DNA from 3 places in the Thermoanaerobacterium sp. PSU-2 genome. Region 2 is predicted to be linked to each of the others. Evidence: riboswitches for the same ligand, from Rfam matches in the RefSeq annotation. Region 2 holds a riboswitch; each other region holds the start of a gene.
What was found. A riboswitch is a leader RNA that binds a small molecule or an ion and turns the genes downstream of it on or off. The one in region 2 is predicted to bind S-adenosylmethionine.
Positions count from the first base shown of each region.

Region 1 (7,999 bases), on a different contig from region 2:
AACATGGTTTGTCTCCATGCAGTCGGGGCATTTGTCGCCATCTATGATAGGCTTTCCACAAACAACGCACCTATTACCAACAATAAACGGTAAATTGCTTTCACAGTCAAGGCATATCTTTCCTTCTCTTATCACCTTTCCGCACAGTATGCAATTTGTCTTTGGTGGAAATAGCAAATCGAGAAATATCATAGTACATCCTTCCGTCCATCTATTTAATCTTTATATCGGCATATCTTAAAATTTATTTAACATTCGTGAAATTAATCAACTTTCTTCCACCATAAATTTAAGGACTTTCCTAAGTTTAGGCAAAAGCCCTGAATACCTCTTTGATATGAGATTGTTGTCGATCATGCTTTTTAAATATTTTTCCTGTCCAACTATTACCACGAGTTTTTTAGCCCTCGTTACAGCAGTGTAAAGAAGGTTTCTGGTGAGAAGCATAGGCGGTCCAAAGCTCATAGGCATGATGACAGCCGGAAATTCACTTCCTTGGCTTTTGTGGACAGTCACACAGTAAGAAAGGCTTAGTTCATCTATATCTGCAAAATCGTAAACAACTCTTTTATCATCATCAAATAAGACAGTAAGCTCCTGCGAATCATTATCGATAGACTCTATGATACCCATATCGCCATTAAAGACACCTTCGCCTTTTTCATCACCTTTTGTCCACTTCATCTTGTAGTTATTTTTTATTTGCATCACCTTGTCTCCCACTCTGAAAGTAAAATCTTTCATCTGCCTTTCATCCAGTCCTTTTTTTGAAGGATTTAAGCACCTTTGCAGTTCATTGTTCATGTTTATAACGCCTATCAAGCCTTTTCTCATAGGGCTTAAAACTTGAATATCCGTAAATGGGTTGAATCCATACGCTTCAGGCAACCGCCTTTTACATAAATCCAATATAGTATTTAAAATTTCGTCTTGCGATGAAGCATTTATAAAGAAAAAGTCATTTTCTTTATCGTTTAGCACAGGATACTCGCCATTGTTTATCTTGTGGGCATTTACTACTATCAAACTTTCCTTCCCTTGCCTGTATATCTTATTAAGCCTTATCACCTTTACCAAGCCGCTATCTATGATATCCCTAAGCACATTGCCAGCTCCAACAGATGGAAGCTGATCGACATCACCTACAAGTATAAGCCTTGAGCTTAATGGGATAGCTTTAAGTAGAGCATTCATAAGCAATATATCTATCATCGAAGCCTCGTCCACTATTATGACATCTTCTGTCAATGGATTCTTGTCGTCTTTGCCAAAGCCTCGTCCTTCTTCTTCTGTGTATGAGTACTCCAAGAGGCGATGTATCGTCTTCGCTTCAAACCCTGTAGCTTCGGTCATCCTCTTTGCAGCTCTCCCTGTAGGCGCAGCTAACGCTACCGATTTTTTAAATTTTTTAAAAAGCTTTATTATGAAATTTATTATTGTAGTCTTTCCCGTTCCAGGTCCACCTGTTATGACGAGAATTGAGTTCTTGACAGATTCTAAAACTGCAATCCGCTGATTGTCTGCAAGGTGAATCCCCATATCTGATTCTATCTTCCATATTTCATTTTCAATATCAATATCCTCAGGCTTTACATCTGTCAGCGTCATGTTTAAAATCTTATCTGCAGTGTTGTTTTCAGCTACAAAATACGGTATATAATATACACCGTGAGAACCATCTTCAAATGTCTCAAACTTCACTTTTTCGCTTTGTGCCAAAAGAACCAATGAATCGTAAACTTCTTCTTCTGATACTTCAAGAAGCCTTGCTGTTTCTTTAAGCAAAAGTTCAAGTGGCACATACGTATGACCATTTGATGCATATTGTATCAAAACATACTTTGTGCCAGATGAAATCCTATAGCTGGAATGCAAGTCAACGCCCATTGCTCGAGCTATCTTATCAGCCGTCCTAAAGCCAATCCCAAAAATTTCATCCGATAATCTGTACGGATTTTGCTTTATGAGTTCTATAGAATCATCGCCGTATTGCCTGTATATCTTAATTGCATTCGTAGTGGAGATGCCATAACCTTGTAAAAAAACCATCACGTCCCTCAATGTCTTCTGCTGCTCATAAGATTCTGATATCATCTTTACTCTTTCTTCGCCTATTCCAGGTATATCCAACAACTTTTCCGGATGAGATTCTATGATGTTTAGAGAATCGACGCCGAATTTTGAGACGATTTTTTTCGCCATGACAGGACCTATACCTCTTATGAGTCCAGATGACAAGAATCTCTCCATCCCATACAATGTCGACGGCGCTATCGTCTCGTACTTTGAGACCTTCACCTGTTCCCCATAGTCAGGATGTACCATCCACTCGCCTTCAACTTTAAGCGTCTCACCTATCCCAACAAAAGGCATATATCCTACTACTGTAATAGTATCCTTTTTCGAATTAAGTTCTAACACAGCGTACCCATTTTGTTCGTTTTTAAAAATTATTTCCTCAACAGTACCTATTATTTCAACCATAGTTATCCCTACTTTTTTATTTTCTATCTACAATTGTATATTATTTTCATAGATATTTGAAGCGCGCATCATATTTTTTCAATTTTGTACTTTATCTTCACGATTTCTTCATACAAAAGAGCTATGTCTGCTTTCGTTGCTGGTAGATTATACATAGAGCTGTTACTTTCAAAGTTTAATGGACTTAAATTAGCAAAAAAAGTCTTTATCATGGCAGCATCTCTCAAGTGCTTCTCGATCGTAATCTTCTTTTGATATACTTTTATCTTAGCGTCACCAACATTTACAATGCAATACGTAGAATGCTCCTCTATCTCTTTTATCTTCTCATAGCATACATATCCGTAAGATACATCCTTTGCCACCTTTGGAATTCTAACTTTTAATTGCACAAGCGTAAAGTTAGAAGCTATAGGAATTGGAAAAGTATTTTTAATGCCAAGGCTTTTGGCGTACTTTTCTTTTATGGCACTTAAATCTACAGCATACTTTTTCAAAGTCCTCTTTAGACAACTTTTGACACTGGATTTTATACGCAATACATTGCCATTTAAGTCTATTAATTCCGTCCCATCTCCGTAATCATCAAGATAGCAAGGCAATATGGCAATGTAGACATCAGGTATATCAAAATCCTTCATCTCCATTACTCCTTTACGAACTTATGTTTGTACTTATTATATAAAATAACAACTTCAAAGTCAATATATGGATATGTGTTTAAAAATTTTCCGAATTTTTTTTTTTTTTTTTTTTGAATTTTATTACAATGTATGAAATTATTGACTGGTGCAAAAAATTATAATATAATATTAATTGTCGAAAAAAGGGGAAAAATGAGATGAATTATGATGAAGAAAAACTGATGTCGCATCTTCTGATGTCGCTAAAAAACTACCATTACGAGACGTACAAGCACAGCATAAGAGTCGCAAAGTTATCATACAATGTAGCAAACATGATGCGGCTTAATATAAAGGAAAAAATAACGATATACAAGGGTGCATTGCTGCACGATATAGGCAAAGTGATGATTCCGATTAGTATTCTTGCAAAACCAGATAAACTTACAGAATTGGAATACGACGTCATGAAATTGCATCCCAAATACGGCGCCGATATACTGGAAGCCTTAACACCACTTGCATATTTGACATCTACTGTGCTATATCATCATGAAAGGCTTGATGGGACAGGCTATCCTTATGGTTTAAAAATCATTCCGTTTGGCGCACAGATTGTAGCAGTGTGTGATTCTTTCGACGCAATGACAAACGATAGACAGTATAGAAAAGCTAAAAATGCTATTGAAGCAATACAAGATTTGAAAGAGTGCGATGCAAAGTACAACCAAATGCTTGTTTCAGCATTAGAAAATTTGGTTAAAACAAAGACACAAATTCTCGAAAAAGAAAATAGAGAAAGCAATGGAATCGCCATCTAATTTATGCTATAATAAAAGTAGCGGAGCGTACAATTTTTATAAAAATCGCGGCTATAAATATAAATATACAAGCCGCAAAGCCCGGAGGAAACTCCGGGCTTTAAAATTATTATTTATTGAAAGCAAGTTTTTTCAGTATCTCAACTCTGTCAGTTCTCTCCCATGTAAGGTCAAGATCTGTACGTCCAAAATGTCCATATGCTGCAACTTGTCTATAAATAGGCCTTCTTAAATCAAGATCTCTTATGATAGCAGCAGGTCTCAAATCAAATACTTTTTTAACTATTTCTGATATCTCTTCATCAGATATTTTCCCACTGCCAAAAGTATCTACATTGACTTCTAATGGTGTAGCTACGCCTATAGCGTACGCCAATTGAACTTCACACCTTTCAGCAAGCCCAGCAGCTACGATGTTTTTCGCTACATACCTTGCAGCGTACGCAGCAGATCTGTCTACTTTCGATGGATCTTTGCCAGAAAAAGCACCGCCGCCATGTCTTGCATATCCACCATAAGTGTCGACTATTATCTTCCTTCCTGTAAGACCACTGTCTCCTTGCGGTCCGCCAACTACGAATCTTCCTGTCGGATTTACATATATCTTCGTATCATCATCAATAAGCTCTGGTGGAACGATAGGTTTTATTACATACTCTTTTACATCATTTTCAATCTTATCATGATCCACATCTGGTGAATGCTGTGTAGATACGACGATTGAATCAACTCTCTTTGGCACGTCATCAACGTACTCAATCGTCACCTGTGTCTTGCCATCAGGTCTTAGGTAATCTAAAGTGCCATTTTTCCTTACCTCTGCTAATCTGCGAGCAAGCCTATGTGCTAATGATATTGGAAGAGGCATAAGCTCAGGCGTCTCTGTACATGCGTATCCAAACATCATGCCTTGGTCTCCAGCGCCTTGTTCTTCCAGCTCATCGTAGGAGATGCCTTTTTTAACTTCTAGAGCCTTATCAACTCCCAATGCTATATCTGGAGACTGTTCATCTATTGATGTAAGCACAGAGCATGTATCTGCATCAAAGCCGTATTTTGCACGAGTGTATCCTATTTCCTCTATGACTTTTCTTGCGATTTTAGGTATGTCAACGTAACACTTTGTGGATATTTCTCCCATCACCAATACCATACCTGTTGTAACAGCAGTCTCGCAGGCTATCCTCGCATATGGATCATTTTTTAAGATCTCATCTACAATAGCATCAGATATCTGATCGCAAATTTTATCTGGATGTCCTTCAGTAACTGATTCTGAAGTAAAATACTTTTTCATCTGTATCCTCCTTTTTTAAATCACATAAAAGACCTAAAACAAAATAAAACCTCTCCAAAAGAAGAGGCACATCCACCCTCATCTTTCAGAAGTAAACTTCTGCGAGAATTAGCACCTTGTCGTAAGACAGGTTGCCGGGCTTCACAGGGCTCTTCCCTCCACCTCTCTTGATAAGAGTTTCACTTATTTAACTTAAAATATAATATCACAGTACAACTAATAAGTCAATTAGAAAGTGAAAAAGTGCTTGACGACTGTCAAGCACTTTAAAGTTAATATATGATAATGAAGGGGTTTTATGCCTTTTAGAAAACAACAAACTTATCTCTTGGAGCTCCACAAACTGGACATTTTTCTGGAGCCGTATCAATTGCCGTATATCCGCAAACAGGACAAATGTACACTTTAGAAATAGCTATGTCTTCATTTTTAAGTGCCGCTGCTTTTGCATCTGTATACATCTTAGCATGTAACTTTTCAGCTTCAAGAGCATAGTTGAAGCTTTTATCTGCAGATTTCTCCTCCTGCAAATCTGCTACGGCTTTATATGCTGGATACATTTCTTCTACTTCAAATGTCTCACCTGCTATAGCCTTGTCAAGGTTTGATACTGTGTCTTTTACTTCTCCCAATGTCTTATAGTGATTTGTAGCATGGACTAATTCGGCATAAGATATGGCTCTAAAAAGCTTTGCTATGTTTGGCTTACCCTCCTTTTCAGCCACATCAGCAAAAATTTGATACCTCATGTGAGCCTGGCTTTCACCTGCGTATGCATCGCTTAGATTTTTTGTCGTCATTTCTCTCATTTAAAAATCTCCTCCTTTTTTAATCTAATACTTTGTCCCCTGGTTTCCAACCTACAGGACAAGCATGACCTGTTTGAAGTGCATTAAGCACTCTCAATATTTCATCGACATTTCTGCCGATTACTGGCTCATGTACAACTTCGTAATCAACAATTCCCTCAGGGTTAATGATGAATGCAGCTCTTAATGCTATGCCAGCATCTTCAATAAGTATTCCATACTGCTTCGTGACTTCTTTGTTGTAATCAGATAAAAGCGGAAAATCAACACCACCGAGGCTATCTATCCATGCCTTGTGTGAATAAACGCTATCTGTGTTGATACCTAATAGCTCAGCATTGAGCTTGTCAAACTCAGGTTTCATCCTGTTAAACTCAGGTATTTCTGTCGAACATACTGACGAAAAGTCAAGTGGATAAAAGAAAAGCACTACCCATTTACCTTTATAATCGCTTAAGGATATTTGACCTTTTGTGCTGTCTAACTTAAATTCAGGAGCTTTCTTACCTACCAACGACATATGTACACACCTCTCATCTATTCTTCTTAGTCAATCATACATTGGATAAGCTATTAATATTTTATTTCTATTAATAACTATTTTCCCTTCACAAGTATTATTATACATCAATTATTTTTTATGTCAATAGGATTTGGGAAATTTTTTATCGATGTCTTTAAAAATCATTATGATAAGGAAATCTTGAAAGGCAAAATAAAAAAAGGCCCTTTAGCCTTGTATTCATGGTGGAGGGAGATGGATTCGAACCATCGAAGGCACCAGCCAACAGATTTACAGTCTGCCCCCTTTAGCCACTTGGGTATCCCTCCATGATTATTTTATTTTAATGAGAAAAAATATTCACAAATAGAAATGGTGGTCGCAATAGGGCTCGAACCTATGACCCCCTGCTTGTAAGGCAGGTGCTCTCCCAGCTGAGCTATACGACCAATAATGGTCGGGGTGGAGGGACTCGAACCCCCGACCCCATGCTCCCAAAGCACGTGCGCTACCAACTGCGCTACACCCCGGCGTCTCGCGACATATTTGATTATAGTTGAAATCTATCAATTTCACAAGATTTATTATTCCTCATTTTAGCCGGTTTCCATCAGTTAATTTGGCATTTTTTCAATATCTTTCGCTTATGCTCCATTTATCTTTTATAATCATTATACACAATTTAGGCAATAATAATATTAGTTTTTATTTTTATTTTATGAAATTGTAACACGGCTGTAATATACAAAAGGTACAATATGGTTGTATAGGTATGGAAAATTTATCAACCGCGCTAAATTGCCGAAGATAAGTTTTAAAGAACAATTGCTAAGTACATAGTAAGTACATAGGAGGGATTTTCGTGAAGTACCGAAAAGCTATAAGCATGTGTATATCTTCAATAATCATTTTTTCATCGGTTTTTATGAATGGTATTGCTGCAGATGCTTACACCGTAATAACTTCAAATGAAAGCCAGCAAATATTAAGTAAAGGTGTTACAGAAAAAAACATTACATATTTTACGACAGATGGTTTCATCAATATCAATGTTTTGGATGTGGACTTAAGCGACAGTAACACATCAATATCCACCATTTTTAATCCATCTGGTTTTAAAGACAGAATGGATGTAGAAGACATGGCAAATGGAAACGGTGCTATAGCCGCAGTAAATGGCGATTTTTTTGACACGAAGCAAGGGTTTATCGTAGGAGCATCAGTTAAAGACGGAAATCTTTTAACTGTCCCATACTATCAAGGGAATTACGCCACATTTGCCATAGATAAAAACAATGTTCCATCAATAGGATATTGGAAAAGCACTTCTCTTAGCATAACACTACCTGACGGCAGTCAAGTTCCAGTAAGTGCTTTAAACAACGTAGGTTCCATAGGCAGTGGTACATCTTGCGTCATATTTACAAAGGACTGGAATGATGAGACACCGGGTCTAAGCGATA
Region 1 covers NZ_MSQD01000001.1:229,363-237,361, forward strand. The annotation lists gene BVF91_RS01295 (ComF family protein) at 1-192, opposite strand, end outside; gene recD2 (SF1B family DNA helicase RecD2) at 268-2,484, opposite strand; gene BVF91_RS01305 (hypothetical protein) at 2,553-3,125, opposite strand; gene BVF91_RS01310 (HD-GYP domain-containing protein) at 3,326-3,928, shown strand; gene metK (methionine adenosyltransferase) at 4,038-5,225, opposite strand; SAM riboswitch class I at 5,301-5,402, opposite strand; gene BVF91_RS01320 (rubrerythrin family protein) at 5,531-6,034, opposite strand; gene BVF91_RS01325 (peroxiredoxin) at 6,054-6,554, opposite strand; tRNA gene BVF91_RS01330 (tRNA-Tyr) at 6,780-6,865, opposite strand; tRNA gene BVF91_RS01335 (tRNA-Val) at 6,910-6,985, opposite strand; tRNA gene BVF91_RS01340 (tRNA-Pro) at 6,991-7,066, opposite strand; gene BVF91_RS01345 (phosphodiester glycosidase family protein) at 7,399-7,999, shown strand, end outside.
Region 1: another riboswitch for S-adenosylmethionine. It lies ahead of metK (methionine adenosyltransferase); the one in region 2 lies ahead of BVF91_RS07790 (methylenetetrahydrofolate reductase).

Region 2 (7,999 bases):
AGCACCTCTTCCAATTTCCTCGTCTGGCGTAAAGCATATTTTTATCGTGCCATGTTTTATTTCAGGGTGCGAAATAAGATATTCACAAGCTGTGATGATCTCTGCAATGCCTGCTTTGTCATCAGCGCCTAATAGAGTCGTCCCATCTGTTGTAATCAAAGTTTTTCCTATGTACTGCTTTAATTCAGGGAAATCATTTGGCGACAAGACTACATTAAGATCTCTATTTAGGACTATATCATTTCCATCATAGCTTTCTATAATCTGAGGATTTACATTTTTTCCTGACATATCAGGACTTGTATCCATATGAGCTATAAATCCCACAACAGGCACATTTTTATCAATGTTTGATGGTATCACGCCCATTACATAGCCATTTTCATCGACAGAAACGTCTTCAAGCCCTATGAATTTCAATTCGTCAGATAAGACTTTTGCAAAAACCATCTGGCCTTCCGTGCTTGGGCATTTCGAAGAGTTTTCATCAGATGTCGTTTCATATTTTACGTACCTTAAAAACCGTTCAACTGCAGTTTCCAATATTACCCCTTCTTTCACAAAATATTCTACAATTTAATTTTATCACTTATAAAAAAATTTTAAAAGAATTAAAGCCTGGATTACCAGGCTTAATAAAATTCTACTAATAAATGGTCGTCAATTTCTACAGGAATTTCGCTTCTTCTTGGTAGTTTAATTAATTTGCCTTCCATTTTATCTACATCGATATTGATATATGGTGGAATATCATTTGTGCCGATGCTTTGTTTTATGAGGGGCATATTTCTACTTTTTTCTTTAACGGAGACGACATCTCCGACATTTACCTCATAAGATGGGATATTTACCTTTTTGCCATTTACTAAAATATGGCCATGCGAAACGAGCTGACGTGCAGAGTATATTGTAGGAGCAAAGCCCATCCTGTATACAATATTGTCAAGGCGCCTTTCAAGAAGTGAAAGAAGTTTTTCACTTGTCGGTTCCTTGCTTTTTAGTGCTTTTTCAAAATACCTTCTATACTGTCTTTCCTTGACGTTATAGATTGATTTGAGTTTTTGTTTTTCAAAGAGTCTTCTACCGTATTCAGAAAGCTTTTTGCCTCTAGCTAGCCCATGCTGTCCAGGAGCGTACGGCCGCTTTAACGAAGGACACTTTGGGCTACCGCATAGGGGATGTCCTACAATTCTGCACATTCTATGCTTTGGTGTTACTACTCTTGACAACTGCTCACCTCCATTTTATAATGATAATCATTATCAATTAACTACATCCAAATTATATAGTATGAAATAAAATTTATCAAGTATTTTCGCAAGTATATTTTTTATCAAAGAACTAAAAAATATGCAAAAACCCGGCATTAAGCCGAGTTTTTTAAAACTTCTCCCAATGGATTACATCTTGCAATGATTTTTTGTTTCTTGGGGCCGGATTGTCTTGACTGTATCCTAATGGGATGATAGAAATCATCCTTAGATTAGAAGGAACGTTTAGCCGCTCATTAATGTCATTTTCGTAACTGCGGTCATATCCAGCGACCCAGCATGAAGAAATGCCGTGTGCCTTTGCTGCTAACATTATGTTTTCTGTTGCGGCTGCTCCGTCTTCCAGATGATGTCTATTGTCTTTCTCGCAGTATACTATGACACATGCTGCCGCATCTTTTATAAATTTACCGTATGTAGCCTTCTCTGATATAAACTTTAGAGTCTCTTTATCAGTGACAACCACAAAATGCCATGGTTGAGCGTTGTTTCCTGACGGAGCCAATCTTCCGCAATCGATTATGTCCTCTAAAATATTTTTTGGTATTGGCTTATCTTCAAAAGTTCTGACAGCTCTTCTTTGTTTTAATACTTCTATTGCATCCATTTAAAACACCTCCATCTATATTATAACCACAATAAATTTGATTTCAAAATTTATAAAATATTTATTGACGATAAACTATCATTATGCAAAAATAATAATTAAGAAAAGATAAGGGGGAGATATGAGATTATGTCAAGGCTTAAATACATCATTGAGCTTAAAGAATACTATGGCACTGACTTAAAGAGGATAAATCACGCGTTGAAAGTGCTTAACTACGCTGACAGGATTGCTTACGGTGAGAATATTGCAGATGATAAGATGAAAAAGATTATATACATAAGCGCAATTTTGCACGATATTGGCATAAAGAATGCTGAGGAAAAGTATGGCAGCTCGTCTGGTAAATATCAGGAAATAGAAGGACCGCCGATTGCAAGAGAAATAATGCTAAAAAATAATGAAGATGAGGATATTATGGATAGAGTTGCATACATTATAGGTGGACACCATACGGCGTCTAAAAATGATGGAGTCGATTTTCAGATAATATGGGAATCAGATCTTTTAGTCAACATCGAAGAAGACGAATTGTACAAGGATAGAGAAAATGTGTCAAGTATTATTGAGAAAAATTTTAAGACACAGACAGGCAAGATGATTGCAAACGATATGTTTCTAAGCTAAAGCTTGATAATATGTATCATATGGTATAAAATATGAGATGTAAAAAAAGATTGGAGGTTTACATATGACAAATGTATTAAACTTTGATTATTCAAATGCGCTAAACTTTGTCAATGAGCACGAAATATCATATCTTGAGAAGCAAGCGCTTCTATCATTAGATATGGTGCTTAACAAGACAGCTCAGGGAAGCGATTTCCTTGGATGGGTTGATTTGCCTAAAGATTATGATAAGGAAGAATTTGCTCGCATTAAAAAAGCTGCAGAGAAGATAAAATCAGATTCAGATGTACTTGTGGTTATCGGTATTGGTGGTTCATATTTAGGTGCAAGAGCAGCGATTGAGATGCTTACACACTCGTTTTACAATGTTTTACCGCAATCTGTTAGAAAAGCACCAGAGATATACTTTGCAGGAAACAGCATAAGCTCTACATATCTTCAAGATTTATTAGAAATATTAGAAGGAAAAGATGTTTCTATAAATGTAATATCGAAATCTGGCACTACTACAGAACCAGCTATAGCTTTTAGAGTTTTCAGAGATTTCCTGGAGAAAAAATACGGAAAAGAAGAAGCAAAGTCAAGGATATATGTTACGACAGACAGGCAAAAAGGTGCCCTTAAAAAACTGGCTGACGAAGAAGGATACGAGACTTTTGTGATTCCTGACGATGTAGGTGGAAGATACTCGGTTTTGACGGCTGTAGGTCTGCTTCCTATAGCGGCTGCAGGAATAAATATCGATGAAATGATGAAAGGTGCATACGATGCATCTATAGTCTTCAAAAAGCCGGACATCAAAGAAAATTTAAGTATGCAGTATGCTATTGTAAGAAATGCTCTTTACAGGAAAGGAAAATCAGTTGAAATTTTAGTCAACTATGAGCCAAGGCTTCACTATTTTTCAGAGTGGTGGAAACAGCTTTTTGGTGAAAGTGAAGGAAAAGATCACAAAGGAATATATCCTGCTTCAGTTGATTTTTCTACAGATTTGCACTCAATGGGACAATTCATTCAAGATGGCAGCAGGATAATGTTTGAGACTGTCATAAATGTTGAAAGACCACTTAAAGAAATAACTATAAATGAAGATAAAGATAACATTGACGGGCTTAATTTCTTGACAGGCAAGACAGTTGATTTCGTAAACAAGAAAGCTTTTGAAGGTACGGTGCTTGCTCACAATGACGGCGGAGTGCCTAACCTGATTGTGAATGTGCCTGAGATATCGGCTTACAATTTTGGATACCTTGTATACTTCTTTGAGATGGCTTGTGGCATAAGCGGTTATTTAAATGGCGTTAATCCGTTTGATCAACCAGGCGTTGAAGCGTACAAGAAAAACATGTTTGCACTTTTAGGCAAACCAGGTTATGAAAAAGAGAAAGAGGAATTGGAAAAGAGGCTAAAGAGATAGTTATGAAAGATATGCCGATTGGCATATCTTTTTTTGTCAGAATGATTTCATGTATAATATAATATGTGATAATTGTTTTTGGATGGTGATGAAATGGAAGTTGGCATATCGACGGCTTGTTTTTATCCTGTCTATCTTACAGAGGAAACGATTCCTATAATAGCTAAAATGGGCATAAAGAGTGTGGAAGTTTTTTTGGAATCTTACAGCGAATATGATGAAGATTATTGCAAAGCTATGAGGGATGATTTAGATAGATACGGCATTGAAGTTAATTCAATACATGCTATAGGCACTCAGTTTGAACCGCAGCTTTTTTCAGCAACTGAAAGGCAAAGGAACGATGCCTCAAAGATGCTTATTAAAGTCTTGAAAGCAGCAGAGATACTTAAGGCAAAAATATACGTTTTTCACGGACCTGCTGTTAAAAAAGATACGACGCCTAATATTGATTTTGACAAGATTGCGAAATATGTGGATTATATAGCTGATACATCAGGAGAATATGGGGTTAAATTTTCTTGGGAAAATGTCTATTGGTGTTGGTTTGCATATCCAGAATTTGCTACATTCATAAGACAGTCTGTGAAAAGCAGAAATGTTTATTTTACATTGGATATAAAGCAGGCGATGAAAAGCAAGAAAGATCCATTTGAATACTTAAAATCAATGGGAGATAAACTCGTTAATGTCCATTTATGCGATTACGATGATTGCGGCAATCTGTACCTTCCAGGCAGAGGGAGCTTTGACTTTGCAAAGCTTAATAGAGAGTTAAAAAAATTAGATTACAATGGCTCTATCATAATGGAAGTCTACAGAAACAACTATAAGGATATTGATGATTTAAAAGAAGGCATTGAATACCTAAAAAGCATCTTTGAAAATAAAGATAAGGGGGACTAAACCCTTATCTTTAAGCTTTTCCTGGCACCATCTGCTTTATTTCGCTTGAATCTAAGGCGATGCCATAGCCATACGCCTGCGTAGAGAAATTCAGTTCAGCTTGTTGCAATGGTATGCCTTTGATAGTGACATTTTTAAGCTCACCTGTGCCTACACCTCTTTTAGCACATTGAAACAAGTAGTTGACGCCTTGAGGCATAAGTCCAAACATTCTGGCACCTACTGTATCTGTTGCTACAGGATCTGTTCCTGCTATTATCATGTTTGCATTGATAGGCTTTCCTTCTGATGGCCCTGTGCCTATCATCGCTTCTTGACCGCTTAATATCGTAAGATCTATAGATATTTTTTCAGCCATAGCCCTTATGAAATTGTGAAGGTCATCGTGTATGCCTAAATTTTTTTTGGGAAATCCATGTATTTCTGCGGGAGGCCAGCTTAAAGCTATGTTTTTTATTCCAAGCGATACTGTAGCTTCTTCGTGCATTTTCATTTGAGTGAATGAAATTAGTACATCCATTTTTTCATAAAGTTCATTTACTTTTGTTGATTTTAAAAGACAGTCGTCCAGCAGCAATTCTACGTAAGGACCGTAATTTAGATCTACAAATTCTACGCCTTCTTCTGAAATGACTTTATCAAATCCATTGTCAGATAAAACTTTAGGCGTAGGATCTCCACCAGAGCCGGCGGCAATCACAATCCTGCCAGGATTTTTAGACTTTACGTATCTTATAAGGGCTCTCAATGTATCTGGTCCTACTATCGTACCGCTTTGAGGAGGCTTGCTTTTAACGAAATTTGGCGTTATTACAACGGTATTACCCGTTTCGATTAGATTTTGCAAAGGTAATAAGTTTAAAGCGGTATTTAAGTTTTGTATCTCATCAGGGCCAGATGCTATTGCTACTACTGGTTCTACAATTTTTCTGTACCTCATAAAATCACCTCATATATATGATTTGCATTTTATGAAAAATTAAAATATCTAAGCAAAAAGCCTAAGTAATTTTAACATTTCAACAAATATTTCATTGACAATTGTACCAGAGGACGGTATCATATAATTTAATAAATTAATATAGTAAACTCTTATCAAGAGTAGCGGAGGGACTGGCCCTATGAAGCTCGGCAACCGGATATCACGGTGCCAATTCCAGCAGCATATCGCTGAAAGATGGGAGCAAAAATATCTCTTCTTTTGGCGAAGAGTTTTTTTATTTTAAGGAGGGGTCGTTTTGCGAAATTCTGAAAATTTGTGCCAGAAACTTAAAAATAAGCAATTTGTCATAACCGTGGAGATATCGACGCCAAAAGGAGCTGATATTTCGAATTCTATTGAAGAAGCGAAAAAATTATATGGAATAGCAGATGCATTAAATATAACTGATTGTCCTATGGCAAATATGAGAATGAGCCCTATTGCATTGGCACATCTTTTGCAAAATCATCTAAATATAGAAACCATATTTCACTTAACGTGTAGGGACAGAAATCTTATTGGCCTTCAAGCAGAGCTTTTGGGTGCGTATGCTCTTGGAGTCAGAAATATCCTTGCCCTTACAGGAGACGATCCAAAACGAGGTGATGTGCCACAGGCAACAGGCGTGTACGACGTAGATTCTGTAGGTCTTGTGAAGATAGCAAAGTCGCTAAATGATGGCTTTGACTACAGCGGAAATAAGTTGGAATCATCTACAAATTTTTGCATAGGGACAACAGCAAATCCAAATGATTTAAGACCTGAATCAATAGAAAAATTAAGGACGAAAATAGAATGTGGAGCATCTTTCATACAGACTCAGCCTGTCTACGATGATGAGATTTTATACAGATTTCTTGATGCCGTAGAGCAATTTGATATTCCGGTTTTAGTAGGGGTGCTACCCCTTAAAAGCTATAAGATGGCTGTTAACTTGAACGAAAAGGTGCCTGGCATCGAGATACCTGAAAAAATAATAGACAGGTTGAAAAACGGTGAAAAAGGTGAAGGGACAAAAATTGCAATAGAGTTTATAAACAAGATAAAAAATAAAGTGGGTGGTGTTCATATCATGCCACTTGGCAAGACAGATATAGTTGTTGACATTGTAAATGGCGTAAAGAACATGAGACAAAATGATATAGAAGAAGTATTGTAGTCATCATAAGGAGATGTTGCAATTGGATATTTTTAAGAATTTAAAGAATAGCATAATCGTCTTTGACGGAGCAATGGGCACTATGCTTCAGAAAAAAGGACTTAAAACAGGAGAATGCCCTGAATATTACAATCTCTTACATCCGGATATTGTGTACGAAATCCACAAGTCGTATATTGATGCAGGGGCAGATGTTATTGAGACAAATACATTTGGCGCCAATAGGATAAAATTAAAATCTTACAATCTTTCAGATAAATTGCCTGAAATAGTCAAAAGCGCAGTACAGATAGCCAGAAAAGCTGCTGGTGATAAAGCCGTTGCTCTTTCTATAGGGCCTATTGGCGAACTGATGGAACCTTTTGGCAAGCTGACATTTGACGAGGCTTATAGTGCCTTTGCAGAGGTTGCTGTAGAAGGGGAAAAAGCCGGTGCTGATTTGGCACTTATTGAGACTATGTCAGATATATTAGAAGCGAAGGCGGCTATTCTTGCTGTAAAGGAGAATACTAATTTAAAGGTAATTTGTACCATGACGTTTCAAGAAGATGGAAGGACGCTTATGGGGACAGACCCTGTTACAGCAGTAGTAAGTCTTCAAGGGCTTGGCCTTGATGCCATAGGTGTCAATTGCTCTACGGGACCTGACATGATGGCAGACATAGTGAAGAAGATGGCTGAAGTTTCAAGGATACCAATTTTGGCGCAGCCAAATGCAGGAATGCCTCATTTAGAGGATGGATTGACTCTTTACGACATTACGAAAGAGAAATTTGCCGTCGAGTCAAAAAAGCTTTTAGAATGCGGGGCATCTATTGTTGGTGGTTGTTGTGGGACGACTCCAGAATTTATTAAGCTTTTGAAAGCTGAGATACATGATACAGAGAAAAAAACTGCCGTGAAAGAATACACAGCAGTTTCATCAAATACAAAGACTGTTTTCATAGGCAGCGATTATCCTGTGTGTGTAATCGGCGAAAGGATAAATCCTACAGGAAAGAAGAAATTGAGTGCAGCTATCAAAGAA
Region 2 covers NZ_MSQD01000008.1:54,491-62,489, reverse strand. The annotation lists gene pepT (peptidase T) at 1-543, opposite strand, end outside; gene rpsD (30S ribosomal protein S4) at 633-1,229, opposite strand; gene BVF91_RS07815 (nitroreductase family protein) at 1,381-1,878, opposite strand; gene BVF91_RS07810 (HD domain-containing protein) at 2,008-2,505, shown strand; gene BVF91_RS07805 (glucose-6-phosphate isomerase) at 2,570-3,925, shown strand; gene BVF91_RS07800 (sugar phosphate isomerase/epimerase family protein) at 4,019-4,831, shown strand; gene BVF91_RS07795 (DUF362 domain-containing protein) at 4,842-5,771, opposite strand; SAM riboswitch class I at 5,921-6,015, shown strand; gene BVF91_RS07790 (methylenetetrahydrofolate reductase) at 6,070-6,972, shown strand; gene BVF91_RS07785 (homocysteine S-methyltransferase family protein) at 6,986-7,999, shown strand, end outside.

Region 3 (7,999 bases), on a different contig from region 2:
TCTCAGGCATAGTCAATATTAATCTGTATTTCTTAGCCGCTGCAACAAAAGCCAGCGCTATTCCTGTATTGCCACTGGTTGGCTCAATAATAACAGTGTCTTTGTTTATAAGCCCCTTTTCTTCTGCATCTTTGATCATAGCATATCCGATTCTGTCCTTTACGCTGCTTAATGGATTAAAATACTCTAATTTTGCTATAAGCTTTGCTTCAAGATTATTTTCTTTATTGTAGTTTGATAATTCCAATAGCGGCGTATTGCCTATTAAATCCGTAAGGCTTTTTGCAATCTTTGACATTATATCCTCTCCTTTAAATTATACTATTCCGATTGGATTTTATGTAATTATTATATAGCAAAAAAAGCTTTTTGTAAATAACATTTTTTTAACTTTATTATACAGCAAATATAAAAAAATAACCGCATTAGCGGTTAAACATACATGAAAATATTAAGCTTCATATCCTGCGTCAATAATCGCTTTTTTCATGTCATCTATAGTAACTTTTTTAGGGTCGTATGTTACAGTGACATTAGCCTTATCCAAGTCTACTGTCGCTTTTGATACTCCATCAAGACCTTTTAATGCTTTCTCTACAGTCATTTTGCAATGGTTGCATGACATGCCTCTGACATCAATCGTGACAGTTTCACCTTTTGAACCAAACAAACCCATATTTAATCTCTCCTTTCATATACTCATAAGGGGTATTACCTATAAATAGTTTAATTTAACTACAGTTTAAAGTCAATTACTTCATGACACGTTTTTTTCTACTTTAATTTTCGTCTTAGAAGTCATTACCCGCAGTGAATACATTGGAACTTTTAATTTAAAATTCTTATATGTATTATCACCCATCATTATATCTACAAAGTATGATAGCACATTAGGAAAATATCTTACTGATTTTTCTATGAAATCCATGTTATTGTACGTAAATTGCGCTAATCTATATGCCCAACCAACATCTGGCACAACTTCTCTATTGAGTCTAAGAGTGTATTCATCCAATCCACATTCTCCACTGAAATGCTTTTTTAGAACATCAAATGATATGTCTGCAGTAAGCAAAGCATTGTATATTCCTTCGCCTGTAAATGGATCAGCAAGCCTTGTAGCATCTCCAATCAATATTATTCTATCGTTATTAAATACACCATCGCTCCCATCAGGAAACGACAACTGATGCCCGTAAATTTTGCAGTCTTTTATATTTCCGTCCACATTTTCCTCTATCATTTTAGATAACATTTCTTTTATGTCTGAAACTTTGTTTAAAAAAGTCCCGACACCAATAGACAATCTATCACCTTTAGGGAATACCCATCCATACCCATATCTTATTGCGTTGAAATCCACCACAACTTTTCCTTTTAATCCATCGATTAAGCTATTATCGACGTATACTTCACCTTCAAGTGCTATGCCTTTTTTGCCATTTATTAAGTTCGCTTTATGTGCCACATTGCTGTTTATTCCGTCTGCACCTACTAAAACCTTTGTCTCATATTCACCCCTGTCTGTCACAACGACAAGTCCCTTATCATGCTGATAAAAGTCATAAAATAATTCACCATCATGTATTTCACACCCATAATAAGCTGCTTTATCTATTAAATATTTGTCAAATTTAGTCCTATCTACCTGATATATTATAGGCTCACCAGTCTGCAAAACAGTCTGTTTGCCGTTAGGAAATTTAAAGATAATTTCATTGGTAATATCTTCTACGTATTGGCTTATATCAATATCTAATAATTTGTAACACCTTTTCGTTATTCCGCCACCGCAGGCTTTGTACCTTGGAAAAACATGCTTTTCTATCAACAATACCTTATATCCTTCTTTAGACAGCTTTCTTCCTAATGTAGATCCTGCAGGTCCTCCACCTATTATTATTGCATCATACATTTCTTTCACCTCTAAATTCAATTATAATTGCAAAACATACTAAATAAAAGCCACAAATTGGATTATTTTAAGCTATTCATAAACAAACAGTTGTCAATATAAGAATTAGCGAAAAGTGTCCTTCATATTATTGACATCAAACTTCAATAAATATATAATTATTTTAACAATTTAATATCGTAAATCAAAACTCATCAAGAGTGGTGGAGGGACTGGCCCTGTGAAACCCGGCAACCGTCATATTTTATGAAAATGGTGCTAATTCCTGCAAAGCTTATAGCTTTGGGAGATGAGTAGATGTGATTATCTACGCCTCATCTCTGAGGCGTTTTATTTTTTACATTGAAGGAGGTTTGCAAATGCCCATCAATATACCAAATGGCCTACCTGCCATCGATATTTTAGCTAAAGAAAATATATTCGTAATGGCTGAAGAAAGGGCAATTCATCAAGATATACGCCCTCTTAAGATCGCCATCTTAAACTTGATGCCTACAAAAAGTGTGACAGAAACACAGCTATTAAGACTACTTAGCAACAATCCACTGCAAATCGATTTAAAATTTCTCTATGCAGCATCACACAAATCTAAAAACACTGCGCCAGAGTATTTAGAAGCTTTTTACAAAACATTTGATGACGTAAAACATGAAAAATTTGACGGTCTCATAATAACCGGAGCACCAGTGGAAACTTTGGACTTTTCAGATGTTGATTATTGGCATGAGCTTGAAGAAATAATGGAATGGAGCAAACACAATGTATTTTCAACATTTCACATTTGCTGGGGTGCTCAAGCTGGTCTTTATTACCATTATAGGATTCCTAAATACCCACTGAAAGAAAAAATGTTTGGCGTATTTTTGCATAAGGTTTCCAAAAAAAATGTCGACTTATTAAGGGGATTTGACGACGAATTTTATGCGCCCCATTCAAGATACACGGAAGTCAGAAAAGAAGATATAGAGCTTGTAGATGACCTTGAAATACTTTCTGAATCAGATGAGGCAGGCGTATACATAGTTGCATCAAAATCTGGCAGGCAGATATTTGTGACAGGTCACTCTGAATACGATCCTTTGACTCTAAAATCTGAATACGAAAGAGATTTAAAAAAAGGCATTCCTATAAAAATACCAAAACACTATTTCCCGGGAGATGACCCTAACAATGAGCCAATTGTAAAATGGAGAAGCCATGCAAATCTATTGTTTTCTAACTGGTTAAATTACTATGTATACCAAAAAACACCATACGATGTGAATTCAATTGAATAAATATGATTTATGCAGGTTATAAAACTTGATTTTATATCCTGCATTTTTTATATCATTTTTGCAAAATTATTCATTGACTTTTTCACTTTCCTGTGCTAATTTAATTATGCTATTTCAAAAATTTATAGAAAGGAATTGTACTATATGGACAAAACACAAAAGCTCAAAAAAGACATTGGCCTATTTATCGCCACAGCACTTGTGACAGGTAACATGATGGGTTCCGGCATATTCATGCTTCCTGCTACACTTGCATCTAAATCAGGTCCTGGCGCAACAATACTGGCATGGCTTGTTACAGGCATCGGATCAATATTGTTGGCATTATCATTTGCAAATTTAGGTTCAAGGATTCCAAAAGCCGGTGGCCCGTATGAATACTCAAAATTAGCTTTTGGAGACTTTATAGGTTTTATCAATGCGTGGTTATACTGGAATGGTTCATGGATCGGAAACGCTGCCGTTGTCATTGCAGTTGCCAGTTACTCAAGCGCTTTATTCCCGATTTTATCGCAAAATCATTTAGCCGCTTTTCTGTACACCAGTGGAATCTTATGGATTTTTACGATAATCAATATAATAGGTGTAAAAAAGGCTGGCTCAACTCAAACAACAATAACTGTGTTTGAAGTATGTCTTTTTTTATTCTTCATAATCGTATCAGCAGTACATTTCAAGTCAAGCAATGTAATGCCATTGTTCCCTGCAGGAAAAGGCATGAATACTTTGTCTGCAGCAGCAACTTCAACGCTGTGGGCGTTTGTAGGACTTGAAACTGCGTCAATAACCGCTGAAGAAATTAAAAACCCTGAAAGAAACGTAAAGTTAAGCACCATATTCGGAATATTAATAGCTGTAGTGATGTACCTTGCCATAAACCTTTCGGCAATGGGTGCAATGCCACAAAGCCAGCTTGCAAAAAGCGCTTCTCCAATAGCCGACATCCTCAAACAGTTTTTAGGGAAAAACATTGCGAATGTCATAATAGTAGGCTCTGTCGTAAGTGTGCTTGGCACAACTGTCGGATGGCTTTTATCTACAGCTCGTGTGGCTTATGCGGCTGGTAAAGACGGTCTATTTCCAGAGATTTTTTCAAAAGTACATCCTAAATACAAGACTCCTCACGTATCATTGATCATAGGATCGGTGCTTGTAAATCTGCTATTGCTGATGAACTATACAAAATCTCTGGTTTCTGCGTTTAATTTTATAATACTGCTGGCAACTTTGTCTTTCCTACCTGTGTACGCTTTTACAGCCGCATCTGAAATGATGCTTCTTATAAAAAGAGACAAAAACGTCAGCGTATTAGGCTTTATAAAGAATTCCATTATTCCACTTTTAGGCTTTGCATACGCCATGTGGACAATATACGGGTCTGGAGCCGAGACTGTCATGTACGGATTTATAATGCTTATGTGCGGCATACCCTTCTATATATACATGAAGTACAAAAATAACTCAAAGCTAAACGAGATTCGAAAAGTCTTAGAATAATTACAGGCTGCAAAATGCAGCCTTTTTACATCGTTTTAATTTTCTTCTTTTACCGCATTTGCTATAAGTGAAGCAAAATACTTCGCACCACTGGGCTCTAAGTGAACCGCATCGGGTGAAAAGAATGAATCATGTCCATAGCTGGCTTTATACCAATCAATTAAAGTAGTGTGGGGATATTCTGAAGACACTTTTGACAACGTCTCATTGACGATGCTTTCCCAAGGGCGTGGGACGCGGACATTTACCAATATTACGCGTTTTACAGGCTCTGCGCTCTTTAAAAGCGATAAAAGCTGGTCTTCAGTGAAAGGCCCATTTGTCCCCAACTCAACTATCAATGTGTCTATTTTTCCTTTCGCTTTGAGGTTTTTCACGACATCTTTTGCTTGATACATTTGTCTTCCTACTTTGCCATCAATCGTGATTCCCGGCAACATCTCTTCCAAGTAAGGCTTTGTATCTATCAATATTGAGTCACCTATTATGGCTATACCCTTTCCATCCTGTACAGGGCTGGTTGTGGAATCACCGCTATTTGATACTGCTGAGTTTGAATTTCCGCCTTTATACGGATAGTACTTAATATCTCTCCTATTATCTGGCAAATTATCATTGTAGTCCTGCACATCACTGCTAATATTGCTACTACTTCCTACATAAGATGGTGAATCTGATGCAATATTTGATGAACCTGAATTTAACGAAACTGATGCGCTGGCCGGTATGATTCCACTCATACCTGCAATAAAAGTGCCCATTAAGCATACGGATAATGAAACTAAAGCAGATGTTTTAAGTGTAGGTAGTATTTTCCCTTTTTCAAACCTCAATGATTTTAAGTCGTTTATGATTTTTTTAAGTGCGCCGTGTCTTATTGGATCCTCCACGTATTTCCATGAAAAGGCAGAAATAACAATGATCATAAATACCTGCAGCAGCGCCCGAATAGGATCAAAGCCTTTCGTGTCCACAGTTGGTGTCGTCAAAATAAGCACCGGAAAATACCAAAGGTACACTCCGTACGACCTTGCCCCCAACCATCTTAATAGAGCGCATCCTAATATTTTCCCCAACAAGCTTTTAGGATGTGCTGACACAGCTACCACCACAGCAGTTATTACAGATAGCAAATACATGCCACCTCTATATACAAACGGATCGTATTGATTGACGTACATAAGCATAGCAAAAATCGAAACTATTGCCAAAAAGCCAATCATATCATAAATCAATACTTTTCTTTTAGCTTCATTGTTGGAAAATTTGTTGCTGGGTAGAATCAACGCTAAAGCTGAGCCTAAAAGAAGCCCAAAAGCGCGCGTATCAGTGCCATAATATACACGGCTGGGATCCATTCCTGGAATGTACATCATACCCATTGCCAAAGCAGAAAGCGCAGAAAGCAGCAAAGTGATAACAAAGATATACTTTTTCTTCTTTATATACTTAAGTGCCACAATCAATGCTAACGGCCAAATAAGGTAAAACTGTCCTTCAACAGCCAGTGACCATAGATTGCCAAACGTCGATTGTGGTCCAAACTTAGCAAAGTAAGATACTTTATGAAATATAAGCCACCAATTGTTGACATAAAGCAAACTTGTTATAGCATCGCCTTTAATAGATGAAAGCCTTGAAGCATCGAAAAGCGTAACATAAGAGACGACTACAATTACCATAATAAAAAGAGCTGGAAACAACCTCAACATTCTGCGCTTCCAAAAATTTTTTAAATCAACTTTATTGTTTTTCTCCCATTCTGATGCAATTATATTTGTTATCAAGTACCCTGACAACACAAAAAATATGCTGACGCCAAAAAAACCACCCTGCAAAAAAGTCAGATTAAGATGATATCCAATGACAGCAAGCACAGCTAAAGCACGTAGTCCGTCAAGTCCTGCCATGTATCTTGCGTTTTCGTTTAAAGGTTTTGGCACTGAAATCCCCTCCTAAGATCCCTCACAATAAAAAGCAATTTGCAACAAAATTCTTCATCATTCATCTAAAACAGCCATTTTTCTATAAATCCATTATATATTATCAATATTACAAAAGCATTACAACTGATAAATAAAATATAAATATCTTATAAATATTTATTAATAAAAAGAGCCCTTTATACGTTAAAGAGCTCTTTAAAACTTTTTATTTTATTCTTCCAACAGTTCTTTTACGATATTTATGCCATTAAGCTTCATGTGGTATAGAAACATAGTATGCGTTAAGTCACCATCGTGTGGAACTATTTTAAGCCTTTCCGCTGTCTTCACGCTTATATCGTAAGTCTCAACACAATTTTCAGGCACAATCACATTGGCGCTTAAATTATTGGCGTTTGCAATCATCTTTATAGAAATCGCTGTCTGATATACACACAAATCAGTGCAATTGCCTACGATAATAAATGTAGATTTGCCTCCTTTTATCATATCAAATATCTTTCTCAAGAACTTATTTCCATCACCATCTTCTCCGCCGAAAAACACGTTTAACGAATTTTTCTCGTACACATTTGGCTTGTCCTTGACTACCTCTAAAAGCTCCTCTACGATACGGCTTTCATCTGTTCCTTTGATACAGTGCTCTGGATAAGCAGCAAATTCTGTTGCACCTTTCGCATGGGCATCATTTACAAACATCACATTCTTTATGCCCATCCTGTACGAAGCTTTAATGAGGCTCTTTATATGTTCTATAATCCCTCCTATTCGAGGACTTGACAAAGCCCCACTTTTGCAAAAACCGTTTATCATGTCAACGACGATAATCGACACATTGTCAGCATTTCCAGCATCTTTTATGACGGTGCTTAACTTCATGTCATCTAAATTGCTATAAAAATCAAACAGATAATTTAAAAAAGGTCTTGTATTGTACAAAAAGCTATCAAAATTCATTTTCACAGCCTCCTTTCATCTTATTTTTATTGTATACCATTTAATCTATGCAGTAAAATGTCTCGCGGGAAGATCCCACAAGCTTGCCATCCTGATTGTATGCATCACATACTGCAACAGCAGTCGTCTTGCCCATGTGGATGATCTTCCCTATTGCCTTGATTCTGTCTTTGGCTTTTAAGGGCTTTATATAGTTTATATTCATCTCCAGAGTCACCATGTTTTTCCCCATCGTCTTTGCGGCAATTCCCATAGCTGTATCCATGAGAGAAAAAAGTACACCGCCGTGAGCAATCTCAAAGATATTTAGATGTTTCTCGGAAATCGTCATTTCCATCGTCACTCTACCACTGCCAAGCTCAGCAATCTCCATGCCGATTAGATTGTGAAACTGAGCTTTTTGATTC
Region 3 covers NZ_MSQD01000004.1:12,227-20,225, forward strand. The annotation lists gene cysK (cysteine synthase A) at 1-298, opposite strand, end outside; gene copZ (copper chaperone CopZ) at 452-676, opposite strand; gene BVF91_RS04215 (geranylgeranyl reductase family protein) at 758-1,915, opposite strand; SAM riboswitch class I at 2,104-2,211, shown strand; gene metA (homoserine O-acetyltransferase MetA) at 2,275-3,192, shown strand; gene BVF91_RS04225 (APC family permease) at 3,337-4,689, shown strand; gene BVF91_RS04230 (acyltransferase family protein) at 4,725-6,632, opposite strand; gene BVF91_RS04235 (cysteine hydrolase family protein) at 6,846-7,592, opposite strand; gene BVF91_RS04240 (PaaI family thioesterase) at 7,633-7,999, opposite strand, start outside.
Region 3: another riboswitch for S-adenosylmethionine. It lies ahead of metA (homoserine O-acetyltransferase MetA); the one in region 2 lies ahead of BVF91_RS07790 (methylenetetrahydrofolate reductase).